2 regions of the Peribacillus sp. TH16 genome follow, and region 2 is predicted to be linked to the other one. Evidence: riboswitches for the same ligand, from Rfam matches in the RefSeq annotation. Region 2 holds a riboswitch; the other holds the start of a gene.
What was found. Region 2 has a riboswitch for thiamine pyrophosphate ahead of JFV29_RS21160 (ABC transporter substrate-binding protein). Riboswitches for the same ligand answer to the same signal wherever they lie in the genome.
Positions count from the first base shown of each region.

Region 1 (5,966 bases), on a different contig from region 2:
GAACATCGCTCTGTTTTTTCACATAAAAACTATCTCTTTTCCTCATGTAGTCATAAGCATATTTCTGCACCTTCGTATATTTCACTTTGGATGTGAGGATTTCACTGATTTTCACCTGTTTACCGGAAGATTCTTTGAAATTATAGGATGTTGTGTATCCCATTCCATGAGCTCCACCGCTATAGTAGTAATCGTCAATAAGAATGCTTAGCTTTCCATCTTGGTTGAATTTCACTTTATACGAAATACTGTAACTATACTGACAAGAGTATGGGGATTCTTTGCACCATTCCTCATTTTTATCTTTTTCCCTATCCTTTTTGGCTTGCAGATAAGAGGAATAGGCGTCCTTGGCATGCTTAGTTAACACCTGATTAATTTTATCCTGAGCTGCTTTACTTTTAAGTCCTGATACTTGCGGATACGACAAGTCACTGATATTTTTATATTTTTTCTTGGTTATCTTCACATTGCTGAATTTTAAATATTTTGTAGATACATAGGCTTTTTTTCCATTGTACCGAATTTCCGACCAGCCGGATTTTGTTTTCGAATAAACGGTTACGGCTTTCCCTTTCTCCAACGATCCTACTTTTTTATAGCTGGTGCTGGGGCCACTTCTAACAGTTAAAGGGGAACCCTTCGTATTTACCGTGGCATTTTCTGTAGTGGCTGCTGAGACTGAGTCGATTTTTATCAGTAAAAAAGAGATGCATGTAAAAGTTAATGCGACAGCAAGGACAATCTTAGTGAAATTCTTGAATAGCATTCAATTACCACCTTTGTATAATTTTTACATTATCTATTATATAAGTAGGTGGATCAATTAGAAAGTGAATTTTTTATTTCAAAAGTTAAAGAGGAGAAAAAAATGAAAATTGGTTTAGTACGACACTTTAAGGTGGCACATGAATTCCCAACTGGAAAATATGTGACGGCGGATGATATGAATCAATGGTTTAAGGATTATGATGCAGCAGATATTATTTATGGGACAACTTTATTGGACGATGTGGAATGGAAGAGATGTTATTGCAGCGATATGTCGAGAGCAGTGAAGACGGCTGAGCATATCTATCCTGGTGAGGTTAATCAGATGGAGGAACTTCGGGAAATACCATCTCCACCTCTTAACGGGAAGGTGAAGCTGCCATTCATACTTTGGGCCATTTGGATTCGCTGTTGCTCGGTAGTTAACAAGCAGACGAGAGCGGAGATTAAGATTGCTGAGAAACGGATCAATAAAGTATTGGACGAGCTTCTCGCAAAAGGAGAGCAGGATGTTTTGATTGTGAGTCATGCTGCTCTCATGGTATATATGAGGAAAGAGCTGATCCGACGGGGATTCGCAGGTCCAAAGTTTAAGATTGCTAGTAATGGAAAGTTGTATGTGTTCGAAAGAAAATAAGGAAAAACTCGCATGTGAACTTTTTTAAGTTTTCATGAGCAAATAGGGTAAGCCTTTTGATATTTCAAAGAAAGATGAAGGCATTTTACCGATAGTTATTCTTTTTCTAATGGTTGTGGTTTATTATTGTAATAGTGTAATTTTTTCGAATTCAATGGTAGGGAAAAGAGGGTGAGCATTTTGGTAAAGGCAGTTTTTTTTGATTTAGATGATACGTTACTTTGGGATCAGAAGAGTGTGAAAGAGGCTTTTATAGCGACATGCGAATTGGCAAAGGCGAAATATGATTTGAATGTTGACGAGTTTGAGGAAGCGGTACGGAAAGAAGCACGTGAGCTTTATTCTTCTTATGATACATATGAATTTACGCAAATGATCGGTATCAACCCGTTTGAAGGACTTTGGGGTAATTTTCAAGATGATCATGATGAATTCCGTAAGATGGCCGAGATTGTACCAGCTTATCGGAAAGAGGCATGGACAAGAGGCTTGAAGGCATTAGGGATAGATGACCCGGCATTTGGTCTTGAGCTAGCAGAACGTTTCCCTGCTGAGAGACGGAAAAAACCATTTATTTATGAAGAAACATTCCAGGTGTTAGATGAGTTAAAAGGGAAGTACAAATTGTTATTGCTGACGAATGGTTCGCCTGAGCTTCAAAATACGAAGCTTGAAATCACGCCTGAGTTAGTTCCTTATTTCGATCAAATCGTTATTTCCGGCGCGTTTGGACGTGGGAAACCGGATGCTTCTATTTTCGAGCATGCATTAGAAATCATGGAGCTTGATAAGCATGAAGTATTAATGGTCGGCGACAATTTAATGACGGATATCCTTGGTGCATCACGTGCAGGCATTAAATCGGTTTGGATAAACCGTCATGATAAGGAACGGAATGAAGTCATCCCTAATTATGAAATTACGCATTTAGAGGAGCTTTTTCCTATCCTTGAGAGTCTAAATAAATAACGGATATATCCCCTTCAAGTAGTAAGTTCAAAAAAACTTAACTTGGAGGGGATTTTATTTAATTCAAAACATGGCATTAAAATAATAGGTCTTTGAATTTATTTACAAACCAAAATGGATGGTATATAGTTACCATGTAATAATTAATATTATTCAGACTAGGGGTGTCCAATAAAAGTTGGGCTGAGAGAGAAGCGCGTTAAAGCTTCTTAACCCTCAGGACCTGATCTGGTTCATACCAGCGTGGGGAAGTTAGAATCTACTATTCAATGACATGTAATTTGGTCATTTCTGTAGTCATACTAACTTTAGCCGGGTCTTAAATATGAGACCTGGCTTTTTCGTGCGAAAATGGATTGGATTTTGTCCTTTTTAATCTAACTTAAAAAGGAGAAATGAAATCATGAGTAATTCAGTAAATGACATGAACGTTTCAATTATGTCCAATTTTGCAGGAAGTAAAAAAGTTTATGTAGAGGGGTCTAGACCTGATATAAAAGTTCCTATGCGTGAAATTAAACTAAGTCCCACAACAGGAGCATTTGGTGAAGAGGAAAATTTACCTCTACGCGTATATGATACTAGCGGTTTCTATACGGATTCTGAGTATTCTATTGATATTCGTAAAGGTCTTGACCCTATTAGACGCAACTGGGTTCTTGAACGGGAAGACGTTGAAGAGTATGTGGGGCGTAAAATAAAACCAGAAGATAATGGGTATAAAAAAGTTGAGTCTCATTCCAAAGCAGAAGTTTTTCCGGGATTGATAAGAAATCCTTTGCGTGCAAAGAAGGGGAGAAACATAACCCAACTCCATTATGCTCGTAAAGGTATCATTACCCCAGAAATGGAGTTTATTTCGATTAGAGAAAGTGTTTCCGCTGAGTTTGTACGAGATGAAGTAGCTAGCGGGCGGGCCATTATACCGGCTAATATTAACCATCCTGAAAGTGAGCCGATGATTATCGGACGTAATTTTCATGTGAAAATAAATGCGAATATTGGGAATTCAGCGGTTAGTTCATCCATCGAAAATGAAGTAGAAAAAATGACTTGGGCCACTCGCTGGGGAGCCGATAACATCATGGATCTCTCTACCGGAAAAAATATACACACAACCCGTGAATGGATTATTAGAAATTCGCCTGTACCTGTTGGAACAGTACCGATTTATCAAGCGCTTGAAAAAGTAGATGGAGTCGCTGAAAATTTAACATGGGAGGTTTTTCGGGATACTTTAATTGAGCAGGCTGAGCAAGGTGTTGATTACTTTACCATACATGCTGGTGTGCTTCTGCGATATATCCCATTAACAGCAAAGCGGATGACGGGAATTGTTTCCCGTGGGGGTTCTATTATGGCTCAATGGTGTCTGGCTCATCATGAAGAAAGCTTCCTCTATACTCATTTTGAAGAAATCTGTGAAATCATGAAAGCATATGATGTATCTTTCTCATTAGGAGATGGACTTCGTCCTGGATCTATTGCAGATGCAAACGACGAGGCGCAATTTGCGGAATTGGAAACATTGGGTGAACTAACAAAGATTGCTTGGAAACATGATGTACAAGTTATGGTTGAGGGGCCCGGTCACGTTCCAATGCATTTAATTAAAGAAAATATGGATAAGCAACTGGAAGTTTGTCAAGAAGCCCCATTCTATACATTGGGACCCCTAACAACTGATATAGCTCCTGGCTACGATCATATTACTTCTGCGATTGGGGCTGCCATGATTGGCTGGTTTGGAACTGCGATGCTTTGTTATGTGACACCGAAAGAGCACCTTGGTCTTCCAAATAAAGAGGATGTTCGAATAGGGGTTATTACGTATAAAATTGCAGCCCATGCCGCTGACCTAGCAAAAGGCCATCCAAATGCTCAAAAACGAGATGATGCCCTTTCAAAAGCAAGATTCGAATTTCGTTGGAGAGATCAGTTTAATCTATCGCTCGATCCTGAAAGAGCCGTTGAATATCACGATGAAACTCTGCCTGCTGAGGGTGCCAAAACAGCTCACTTTTGTTCAATGTGCGGTCCTAAATTCTGCAGCATGAGAATCTCACAAGATATTCGTGATTTAGCTAAAGAAAAAGGGCTTGGTTTTGAGTCTGTAATTGATGAAGGCTTGAAAGAAAAAGCGAATGAATTTAGAAACACAGACGGAAAAATCTATCAATAATATGGACGAAAAGGAGAATTCGATGAATCGAGTAATCCAGATTAAAGTTGAAATAAAACAGTTGGAAAATCAGCTGGATCAGCTTAAAAAAGAGCTGAGTATTTTTCGGGAAAATTGTAATCATGAATTTGTAAAAAATGATTATTTACAAGAATGCACAAAGTGCCACTTAATTGAGAGTCTGCAATGGTAGGGATTTCTCGATTAAATAACTTTGGATTCTTGGTATTCTAGTAAGTAGAAAAATTGCAAATCAATAAGACTTTAATGCTCCTTGGGATTATTCAGTTTTATAAGTATTAAGGAGAAAAAGGACTAACCATCCTTTTTCCTTATTTTTCATAAGCACCGAATCAGACTTTGAGAAAGTTCCATAGATACCCTCGGCATTACCTTTCTCTTTTATAAGTATAAGTTACCCCAGGTATTTTTCTTTATCCTATATGTCCCTCATTTCTTCGGATCATGTTAGTCATAAAAACCAGTGTATAAAGGAACGTGGCTTTATTAGGTTTTCATGGGAGGGTTTTGCACGGATATTCTTGTTTTGTTTTAACATACTAAGCTTGTCCACATCATAAAACAAGGAGGGAATTTACATGATGCAAAATCAACAAGGTCAAACACACGAGAATATGCAAACAGGTGCTATACCCCCACAAATGAATCACGGTGGTCACGAAGTATTCGATGTACATGAAGTGTTGTCGGGAACGATTGGTACTTTAAACACTTATATGCTTTTGCGTCAGCATGTACAGGATCAGGAATTACTGGACATTCTGGATCGTCAATATCAGTTCATCCAAGATGAATATAACCTTTCATTAGAGTGCTTTCAATCTGGCCAGGACCCATCCAAACGAACACAGAGTTACAACATGAATCAAGGTAACGATTTTATATATGGATTGACACCAACTCAGCCAAAGAAACCTTTGCAATCCGTATCGGAAATTACGGATGAATGCATTTCAGGCTTGATGCTTGGGGCAGTGAAGTCTGCTGCTTCTTTAAAAGCAATGTCTGCACTTGAAATTACAAACCCAGTTGTGCGTCGCGTATTTGCAGCTTCTGTTCCGAACTGCATTGAAATGGCATATGAGATTTCGATATATCAAAACAAACATCATTACTACCAAGTTCCACAGCTTGCACAGCAGGATATGCAACAAATGTTGAATTCATATTCACCCGCACAAGGAAATAACAACGTAAGCATTAATTAAAAAACAAACAAAATCTAAAAAAACTAGCAAATTTATTCCGACCAGTTAGATAACTATAGCAATTTATTAAGGGATAGGACTAAGCACCGTAAGTCCTATCCCTTCAATAATATTAACCAGTGTTGTTTCCTTATTATTGTTTCATCTGATTTATTTCCTTAACACAATTTTGGACAAG
Region 1 is NZ_JAEKEM010000002.1:1,924,220-1,930,185, reverse strand. Features, by position in the region: gene JFV29_RS09325 (PdaC/SigV domain-containing protein) at 1-769, opposite strand, end outside; gene JFV29_RS09320 (histidine phosphatase family protein) at 872-1,408, shown strand; gene JFV29_RS09315 (HAD family hydrolase) at 1,589-2,377, shown strand; TPP riboswitch at 2,528-2,644, shown strand; gene thiC (phosphomethylpyrimidine synthase ThiC) at 2,778-4,559, shown strand; gene JFV29_RS09305 (hypothetical protein) at 4,582-4,752, shown strand; gene JFV29_RS09300 (spore coat protein) at 5,162-5,788, shown strand; gene JFV29_RS09295 (carboxymuconolactone decarboxylase family protein) at 5,922-5,966, opposite strand, start outside.
Region 1: linked by a shared signal. The riboswitch ahead of thiC (phosphomethylpyrimidine synthase ThiC) and the one ahead of JFV29_RS21160 (ABC transporter substrate-binding protein) in region 2 are both predicted to bind thiamine pyrophosphate.

Region 2 (5,966 bases):
TACAATGGCTTCATGCCGACTTATCAGGCGTTTAAATCGGTCATTGAGGGCCGAAACATGACCTTTCGTGCCAATTTGCTCGTTCATCACCAAGCATTTGAAGAGATGCTGGCATCCGGTGGGCGGTATCAAGAAGGCACCCGATATATTAAATTCGATAGTATGAAGATATTTACCGATGGCTCATTAGGAGGACATACGGCCCTGTTGAGTGAGCCTTATGAAGATCAACAGGATACGAATGGTGTGGCTATTTTCACTGAAAAGGAACTGCAGGAATTGGTGCAAAAAGCAAGGCAGGCTGATATGCCGATTGCTGTTCATGCCATTGGTGATCTCGCATTTGATTATGTCCTGAATGTGATTGAAGCTTTTCCACCTAAAAAGGGTCTTCGGGACCGGCTTATACATGCACAGATTGTTCGCCCAGAACTCTTGGAGCGTGCGGCAAAACTACCGGTCATCTTTGATATTCAACCAGGTTTCGTACCGTCCGATTTTCCATGGGTCGAAGAAAAGGTTTCAGCAAAATTATTGGAATCCTCTTATGCCTGGAAAACGTATTTGAAGCTGGGGATCATTTGTGCGGGAGGGTCAGATGCACCGATTGAACCATTAAATCCAATTTTGGGGATTCATGCAGCTGTTACAAGGAAAAAGATTAACAGTGATGATGAAACAGTGTACGGCATGGATGAAAGGCTGTCTGTTTATGACGCTTTCGCGCTTTATACAAAAGGCAGTGCGGCTGCGATTGGTCTTGAAAACCGGCGTGGTCAGATCATAAAGGGATACGACGCCGATTTTACCGTATTTAACCGGGATGTCTTAGCTATAGAGCCAGATGATCTTCTGAAAGTTGAAGCGGTCATGACGGTCATTGATGACCGAATAATGTATGATAAAAAATAACAGTTGCAAAACATGAAATAGGTAAGCAAAATATTAATAGGATTTCGATAAAGGAATGTAATTAGAAAGAAGGCAGGTTATGAAAATAAATGAACAAAAAGAAGGGGCGATATATGCCGCCCTTTCTTATTTAATGTGGGGAGTCGTACCAATTTACTGGAAGTTCCTTCAGGGAGTCGGTGCAATAGAGATTTTAGCTCAGCGGGTGTTATGGTCTTTCGTCTTCATGCTTGTTTTATTGATGTTTATGAAAAAATGGGGAGCATTTCTTGATTATGTCAAAAACATAATGGGAAATCCCAAATTATTCGCGGCATTGCTTACGGCATCACTGCTTGTTACAGCTAATTGGGGAGTGTTCATATGGGCTGTTAATTCGGGCCGGATTCTCGACACGAGCCTCGGCTATTATATCAATCCGCTAGTCAGTGTTTTGTTGGGAGTAATAGTCTTAAAGGAAAAATTGAGCGGGGTACAGATTGTGTCGTTCCTGCTCGCAGGAATCGGTGTATTGATACTTGGTATTCATTTCGGTACGATCCCCTGGGTCTCTCTAGTCTTAGCCATGACATTTGGGTTATACGGTCTGGCAAAAAAAATGATAAAGGCAGAATCAGCAATCGGACTGACACTCGAAACGATGATGGTAACCCCTCTTGCTCTAGGTTACTTGATATATTTGATGTTCCAATCCGAATCACAATTTTTAACCTCAGGGAGCACAAGCTTGCTGTTAGTTGGCGGTGGGATTGCCACGGCTCTACCGCTATTATATTTTGCAAAAGGGGCAGAAAAGATACCGTTATCGATGCTTGGCATTTTTCAGTATATTGCTCCAACCTTAACCTTGTTAATCGGGGTATTTGTCTATCATGAAAGTTTTACAAAAGCACATCTTTTAGCCTTTTTATTCATTTGGTCTGCCTTGGTGGTTTATACGCTTTCCATTACAAAATGGGGGAAGGCAGGGACACGTAGGTTTAAAGAAAAAAGAAACTTTGGTGCATAAAAAGAAAAAAACGCTTGAGGAAATCCATTTCCCAAGCGTTTTTTTTATAGTGATACACGTCACTCTGAAAAAAATTGTTAGTCAGTGTCGAGTTTCACAAGCTATTAAAATAAACGAAAAGTGATTCAAAATCTATATCTTTAATAAGAGAAACGGTTAATCCTACGCTAGAAAAGTTCTCGAGCCTATTTCAGAAACAATTATATTGGATAGGCAGTCATGAAGCGACACGGAGTTATTACGGGGGATATTTGGCTTGAATTGACTATAGTGGGAACTATTTATGCTTACAATATGCTTTGTTAGGAACGCTGATATGATGGCATTCCACTTTCTATTGCTATTTAATTCATCGATGATTCCTTGTTGATTGGTAATCCCAATCCCATGGCCATAAAAGAGGTTTTCTCCAAGGAATATCGCATTTTCCCCTTGCCATTCTGGAGTGCTCGGGTCGTAATCTGGGTTTTTGAAGTAAACACAGTCGCCTGGTACATAATCCGTCCCTTCATGAACTCGAAGAATCAAATTCTGCGGATAGTGCCAGTCATAAAGAGTAAGGCCTGAAAAAAGACGGTCAAAATTCTTAGGACCAACCGTATCTAAAACAGCTTTTAAAAAAACAATGACAATCGCTGTCCCGCATTCGAAAGCGTAAAGACTTCCGTTTATGAAAATATCCTCAAGTGCCAGATGAGGGGGTACGCTTGGTTTAAGCTCAAATGCTCCATCTTTTGTAAGTCGCCAATATTGTTCATTGCATACAGAATCCTCGAGTATTGTAAATTCAGGATTACTCTTATCTAACGAAACAGCAGCTTTATTGACTTGCAGCCTCATCTCTATATCGAATTTAAGATCTTCCATTGTCTTATATACAAAAATATTCGGATATTTCCACATTAATTGGAGAATTTCTAATGCTTTTTCAGATATTATACCTGGTTGGATTTGACTGACATCTAACCATTTTTGATTAATTTTTATCATAATCATATCCACCTCTTGGTCACAAAATTAAATGATTAATTCAAGTAGTTCAAGAACTATCTACAGTGTAATAATAATTATTATATGAGTTGCTGAACAATACTGATCAAATTTTATTCCTATTACTGAGGATGATCAGAATGGCCCATCGTTAGAAGAAGCAAATTAGTATTCCCTTTTCTGTATGAATTGATATAATGAGAGAGAAAAGTTCATATGTGCAAGAAATGTAGGGGAGCCGGTATTGCTGGCTGAGATTGCGTCCTTAAGATGCTGACTCTTTGAACCTGATCTGGATGATGCCAGCGGAGGGAACATATCATGACTGACTTTCTGTTTTGTATGTTAACGTCCGAATTCATCCTCGGGCGTTTTTGTTTTTTAATCTATTATTTGGATGGGGACTGGCACCCAATAAAGTTTCGGCATATGGACCTTATATAATGTGTAGGAGGAAAAATAGTGAATAAATTATTGCCACTGATAACTTTGTTATTCCTTTTAGCTGGATGTGGTGCTGGCGGCACTACTGAAAAGGAAGAAGCAGGTAAAAATGAAGACAATAAAGAATTAAAAAAGGTTTCGGTTGTTCTCGATTGGACACCGAATACAAACCATACAGGATTGTATGTAGCGAAGGAAAAAGGGTATTTTAAAGAACAAGGCCTGGATGTAGAAATTATCATGCCAGGTGAGGCAGGAGCTGATAAGCTTGTGGCTTCAGGGAAATCAGAATTTGGCGTGAGCTACCAGGAGGGCATTACACAGGCTCGCGTGCAAGGCGTGCCGATTGTTTCGTTAGCGGCTGTCATCCAGCATAATACCTCAGGATTCGCTTCTCCTGTGGCTAAAAATATTAAAACACCTAAGGATTTTGAAGGGAAAACGTATGGTGGCTGGGGGTCTCCAGTTGAAAAGGCTATCATCGAATCTCTCATGACAAAAGATAATGCGGATGTAAATAAAGTGGAAATAGTAAATACAGGCGACTCGGATTTTTTCACTTCAGTGAAAAGAGATATTGATTTCGCTTGGATTTATTATGGATGGACAGGTATTGAGGCTGAATTGCGAAATGAAAAGCTGAATATGGTTTACTTAACTGATTACTCAGATAAGCTCGATTACTATACGCCTGTTTTGACCACAAATGAAAAGATGATTAAAGAGGATCCAGATACTGTTAAAGCGTTCGTAGAGGCAACTTCGAAAGGGTACCAGTTTGCGATTAAGAATCCTGATGATGCGGCAGACATTTTAATCAAGGCTGCACCAGATCTAGATAAAAAGCTAGTGAAGAAAAGCCAGAAGTGGCTTGCATCTAAGTATCAGGATGATGCTCCTAGATGGGGTGAACAAAAGCTTGAAATTTGGAAGAATTATAGTGAGTGGATGACTGAAAATAATCTTCTTGAAGGTGATTTCGATCCTGAGAAAGCATTTACCAATGAATTTTTACCACAATAGGAGGAACTACAATGGCAAACTCATTAATTAGTATACAAATTATTCCTAAAGGGGAAAATGTCATCCCCTTAGTCGATGAAGCGATCAAAATCATCGATGAATCAGGTGTCAAGTACGAGGTGCACCCGCTTGAAACAACAATGGAAGGTGAGCTTTCTGAGCTTCTGGCCGTTATAGAAAAAATGAATGTGAGAATGATTGAAATAGGTTCGCCGAATGTCATTTCCCAAGTGAAAATATTGTACCAGCCTAGCGGAATCACGATGGATACGTTAACGGAGAAATATCGGCCATGAGCGGAAGAAAGATTTGGAAGAAGGGGGCTCCCTTCTTTCTTTTATTATTGTTGCTAATAGTGTGGGAGTTAGCAACAGGCTTATTAAAGGTTGAAAAATGGCTACTTCCTGCTCCATCAGCCATTTTTATCGAGGGAATAGAGTCGTTTCATAGCCTTTTTGGACACCTTATATCAACTACTAACCTTGCATTATCTGGTTTTTTTATTGGAAGCTGTATTGGCTTAGTAATTGCTGCTCTCTTACACCTTTTTCCTGGTGTAAAAGATGCGGTTTATCCGCTTCTCATTCTATCACAAAATATTCCTATCATCGTTTTGGCGCCGCTTCTAGTCATCTGGTTTGGCTTTGGTATGCTGCCGAAGCTGATTGTGATTTCTCTCGTATGTTTTTTCCCTCTCGCTGTTGCTTCATTGGACGGTTTTCGCCAGACTCCTTATGAACTTAAGCATTATTTCAAGATGATGGGAGCAGGGAAAATGCAACTATTTTGGAAGCTAGAACTTCCTCACTCGATTCCGTTCATTTTCTCCGGACTGAAAATTTCGGCCACTTACAGTGTAATGGGGGCGGTTATTTCGGAGTGGCTTGGGGCTAAATCGGGGATAGGTGTTTATATGACGCTCGCATCCTCTTCATTTAGGACAGATCGGGTGTTTGTTTCCATTTTTATCATTATGGGACTGAGTCTTCTCTTTTTTGGAATCATTACCATACTTGAAAGATACTTTGTTTCATGGAAGAGAAAGGAGGGTGAAAAGGATGAAGCTGCAAATTAAAGATGTCTCCTATTCTTTCGATGGTAAACAGAATATTTTAGAGAATATAAATTTCTATGTGGATGATGGAGAGTTTGTAACCATCCTTGGGCCATCTGGCAGTGGGAAAAGTACATTGTTTCACCTAATCGGGGGCATTTTGAAGCCGCATCATGGCATCATTTCACTGGACAGTAAAAAAATAAATGGCTTAAAGGGTCATATAAGCTATATGCCTCAGCAGCCATCCCTTTTACCTTGGAGAACGGTATTAGAAAATGTTTTGCTAGGAAGCGAGCTTTCGGGGGTTAAAGATAAAGAAATGGCAAAAGCTCTATTGATGAAAGCCGGATTAGAAGAGTACGAGAAAGCATATCCGCACGAATTATCTGGCGGCATGAAGCAAAGAGCTGCGTTTATTCGAAGTATTTTAAGTCCACAGGAATTGATGTGCCTGGACGAACCCTTTTCTGCCTTGGATGAACTGACAAGATTGCAAATGCAAAAATGGCTGATGTCTGTTTGGGAAGAAAA
Region 2 is NZ_JAEKEM010000009.1:1,468,897-1,474,862, reverse strand. Features, by position in the region: gene JFV29_RS21175 (amidohydrolase) at 1-912, shown strand, start outside; gene rarD (EamA family transporter RarD) at 992-1,921, shown strand; gene JFV29_RS21165 (protein-glutamine gamma-glutamyltransferase) at 2,084-2,911, opposite strand; TPP riboswitch at 3,133-3,242, shown strand; gene JFV29_RS21160 (ABC transporter substrate-binding protein) at 3,374-4,378, shown strand; gene JFV29_RS21155 (thiamine-binding protein) at 4,390-4,674, shown strand; gene JFV29_RS21150 (ABC transporter permease) at 4,671-5,453, shown strand; gene JFV29_RS21145 (ABC transporter ATP-binding protein) at 5,437-5,966, shown strand, end outside.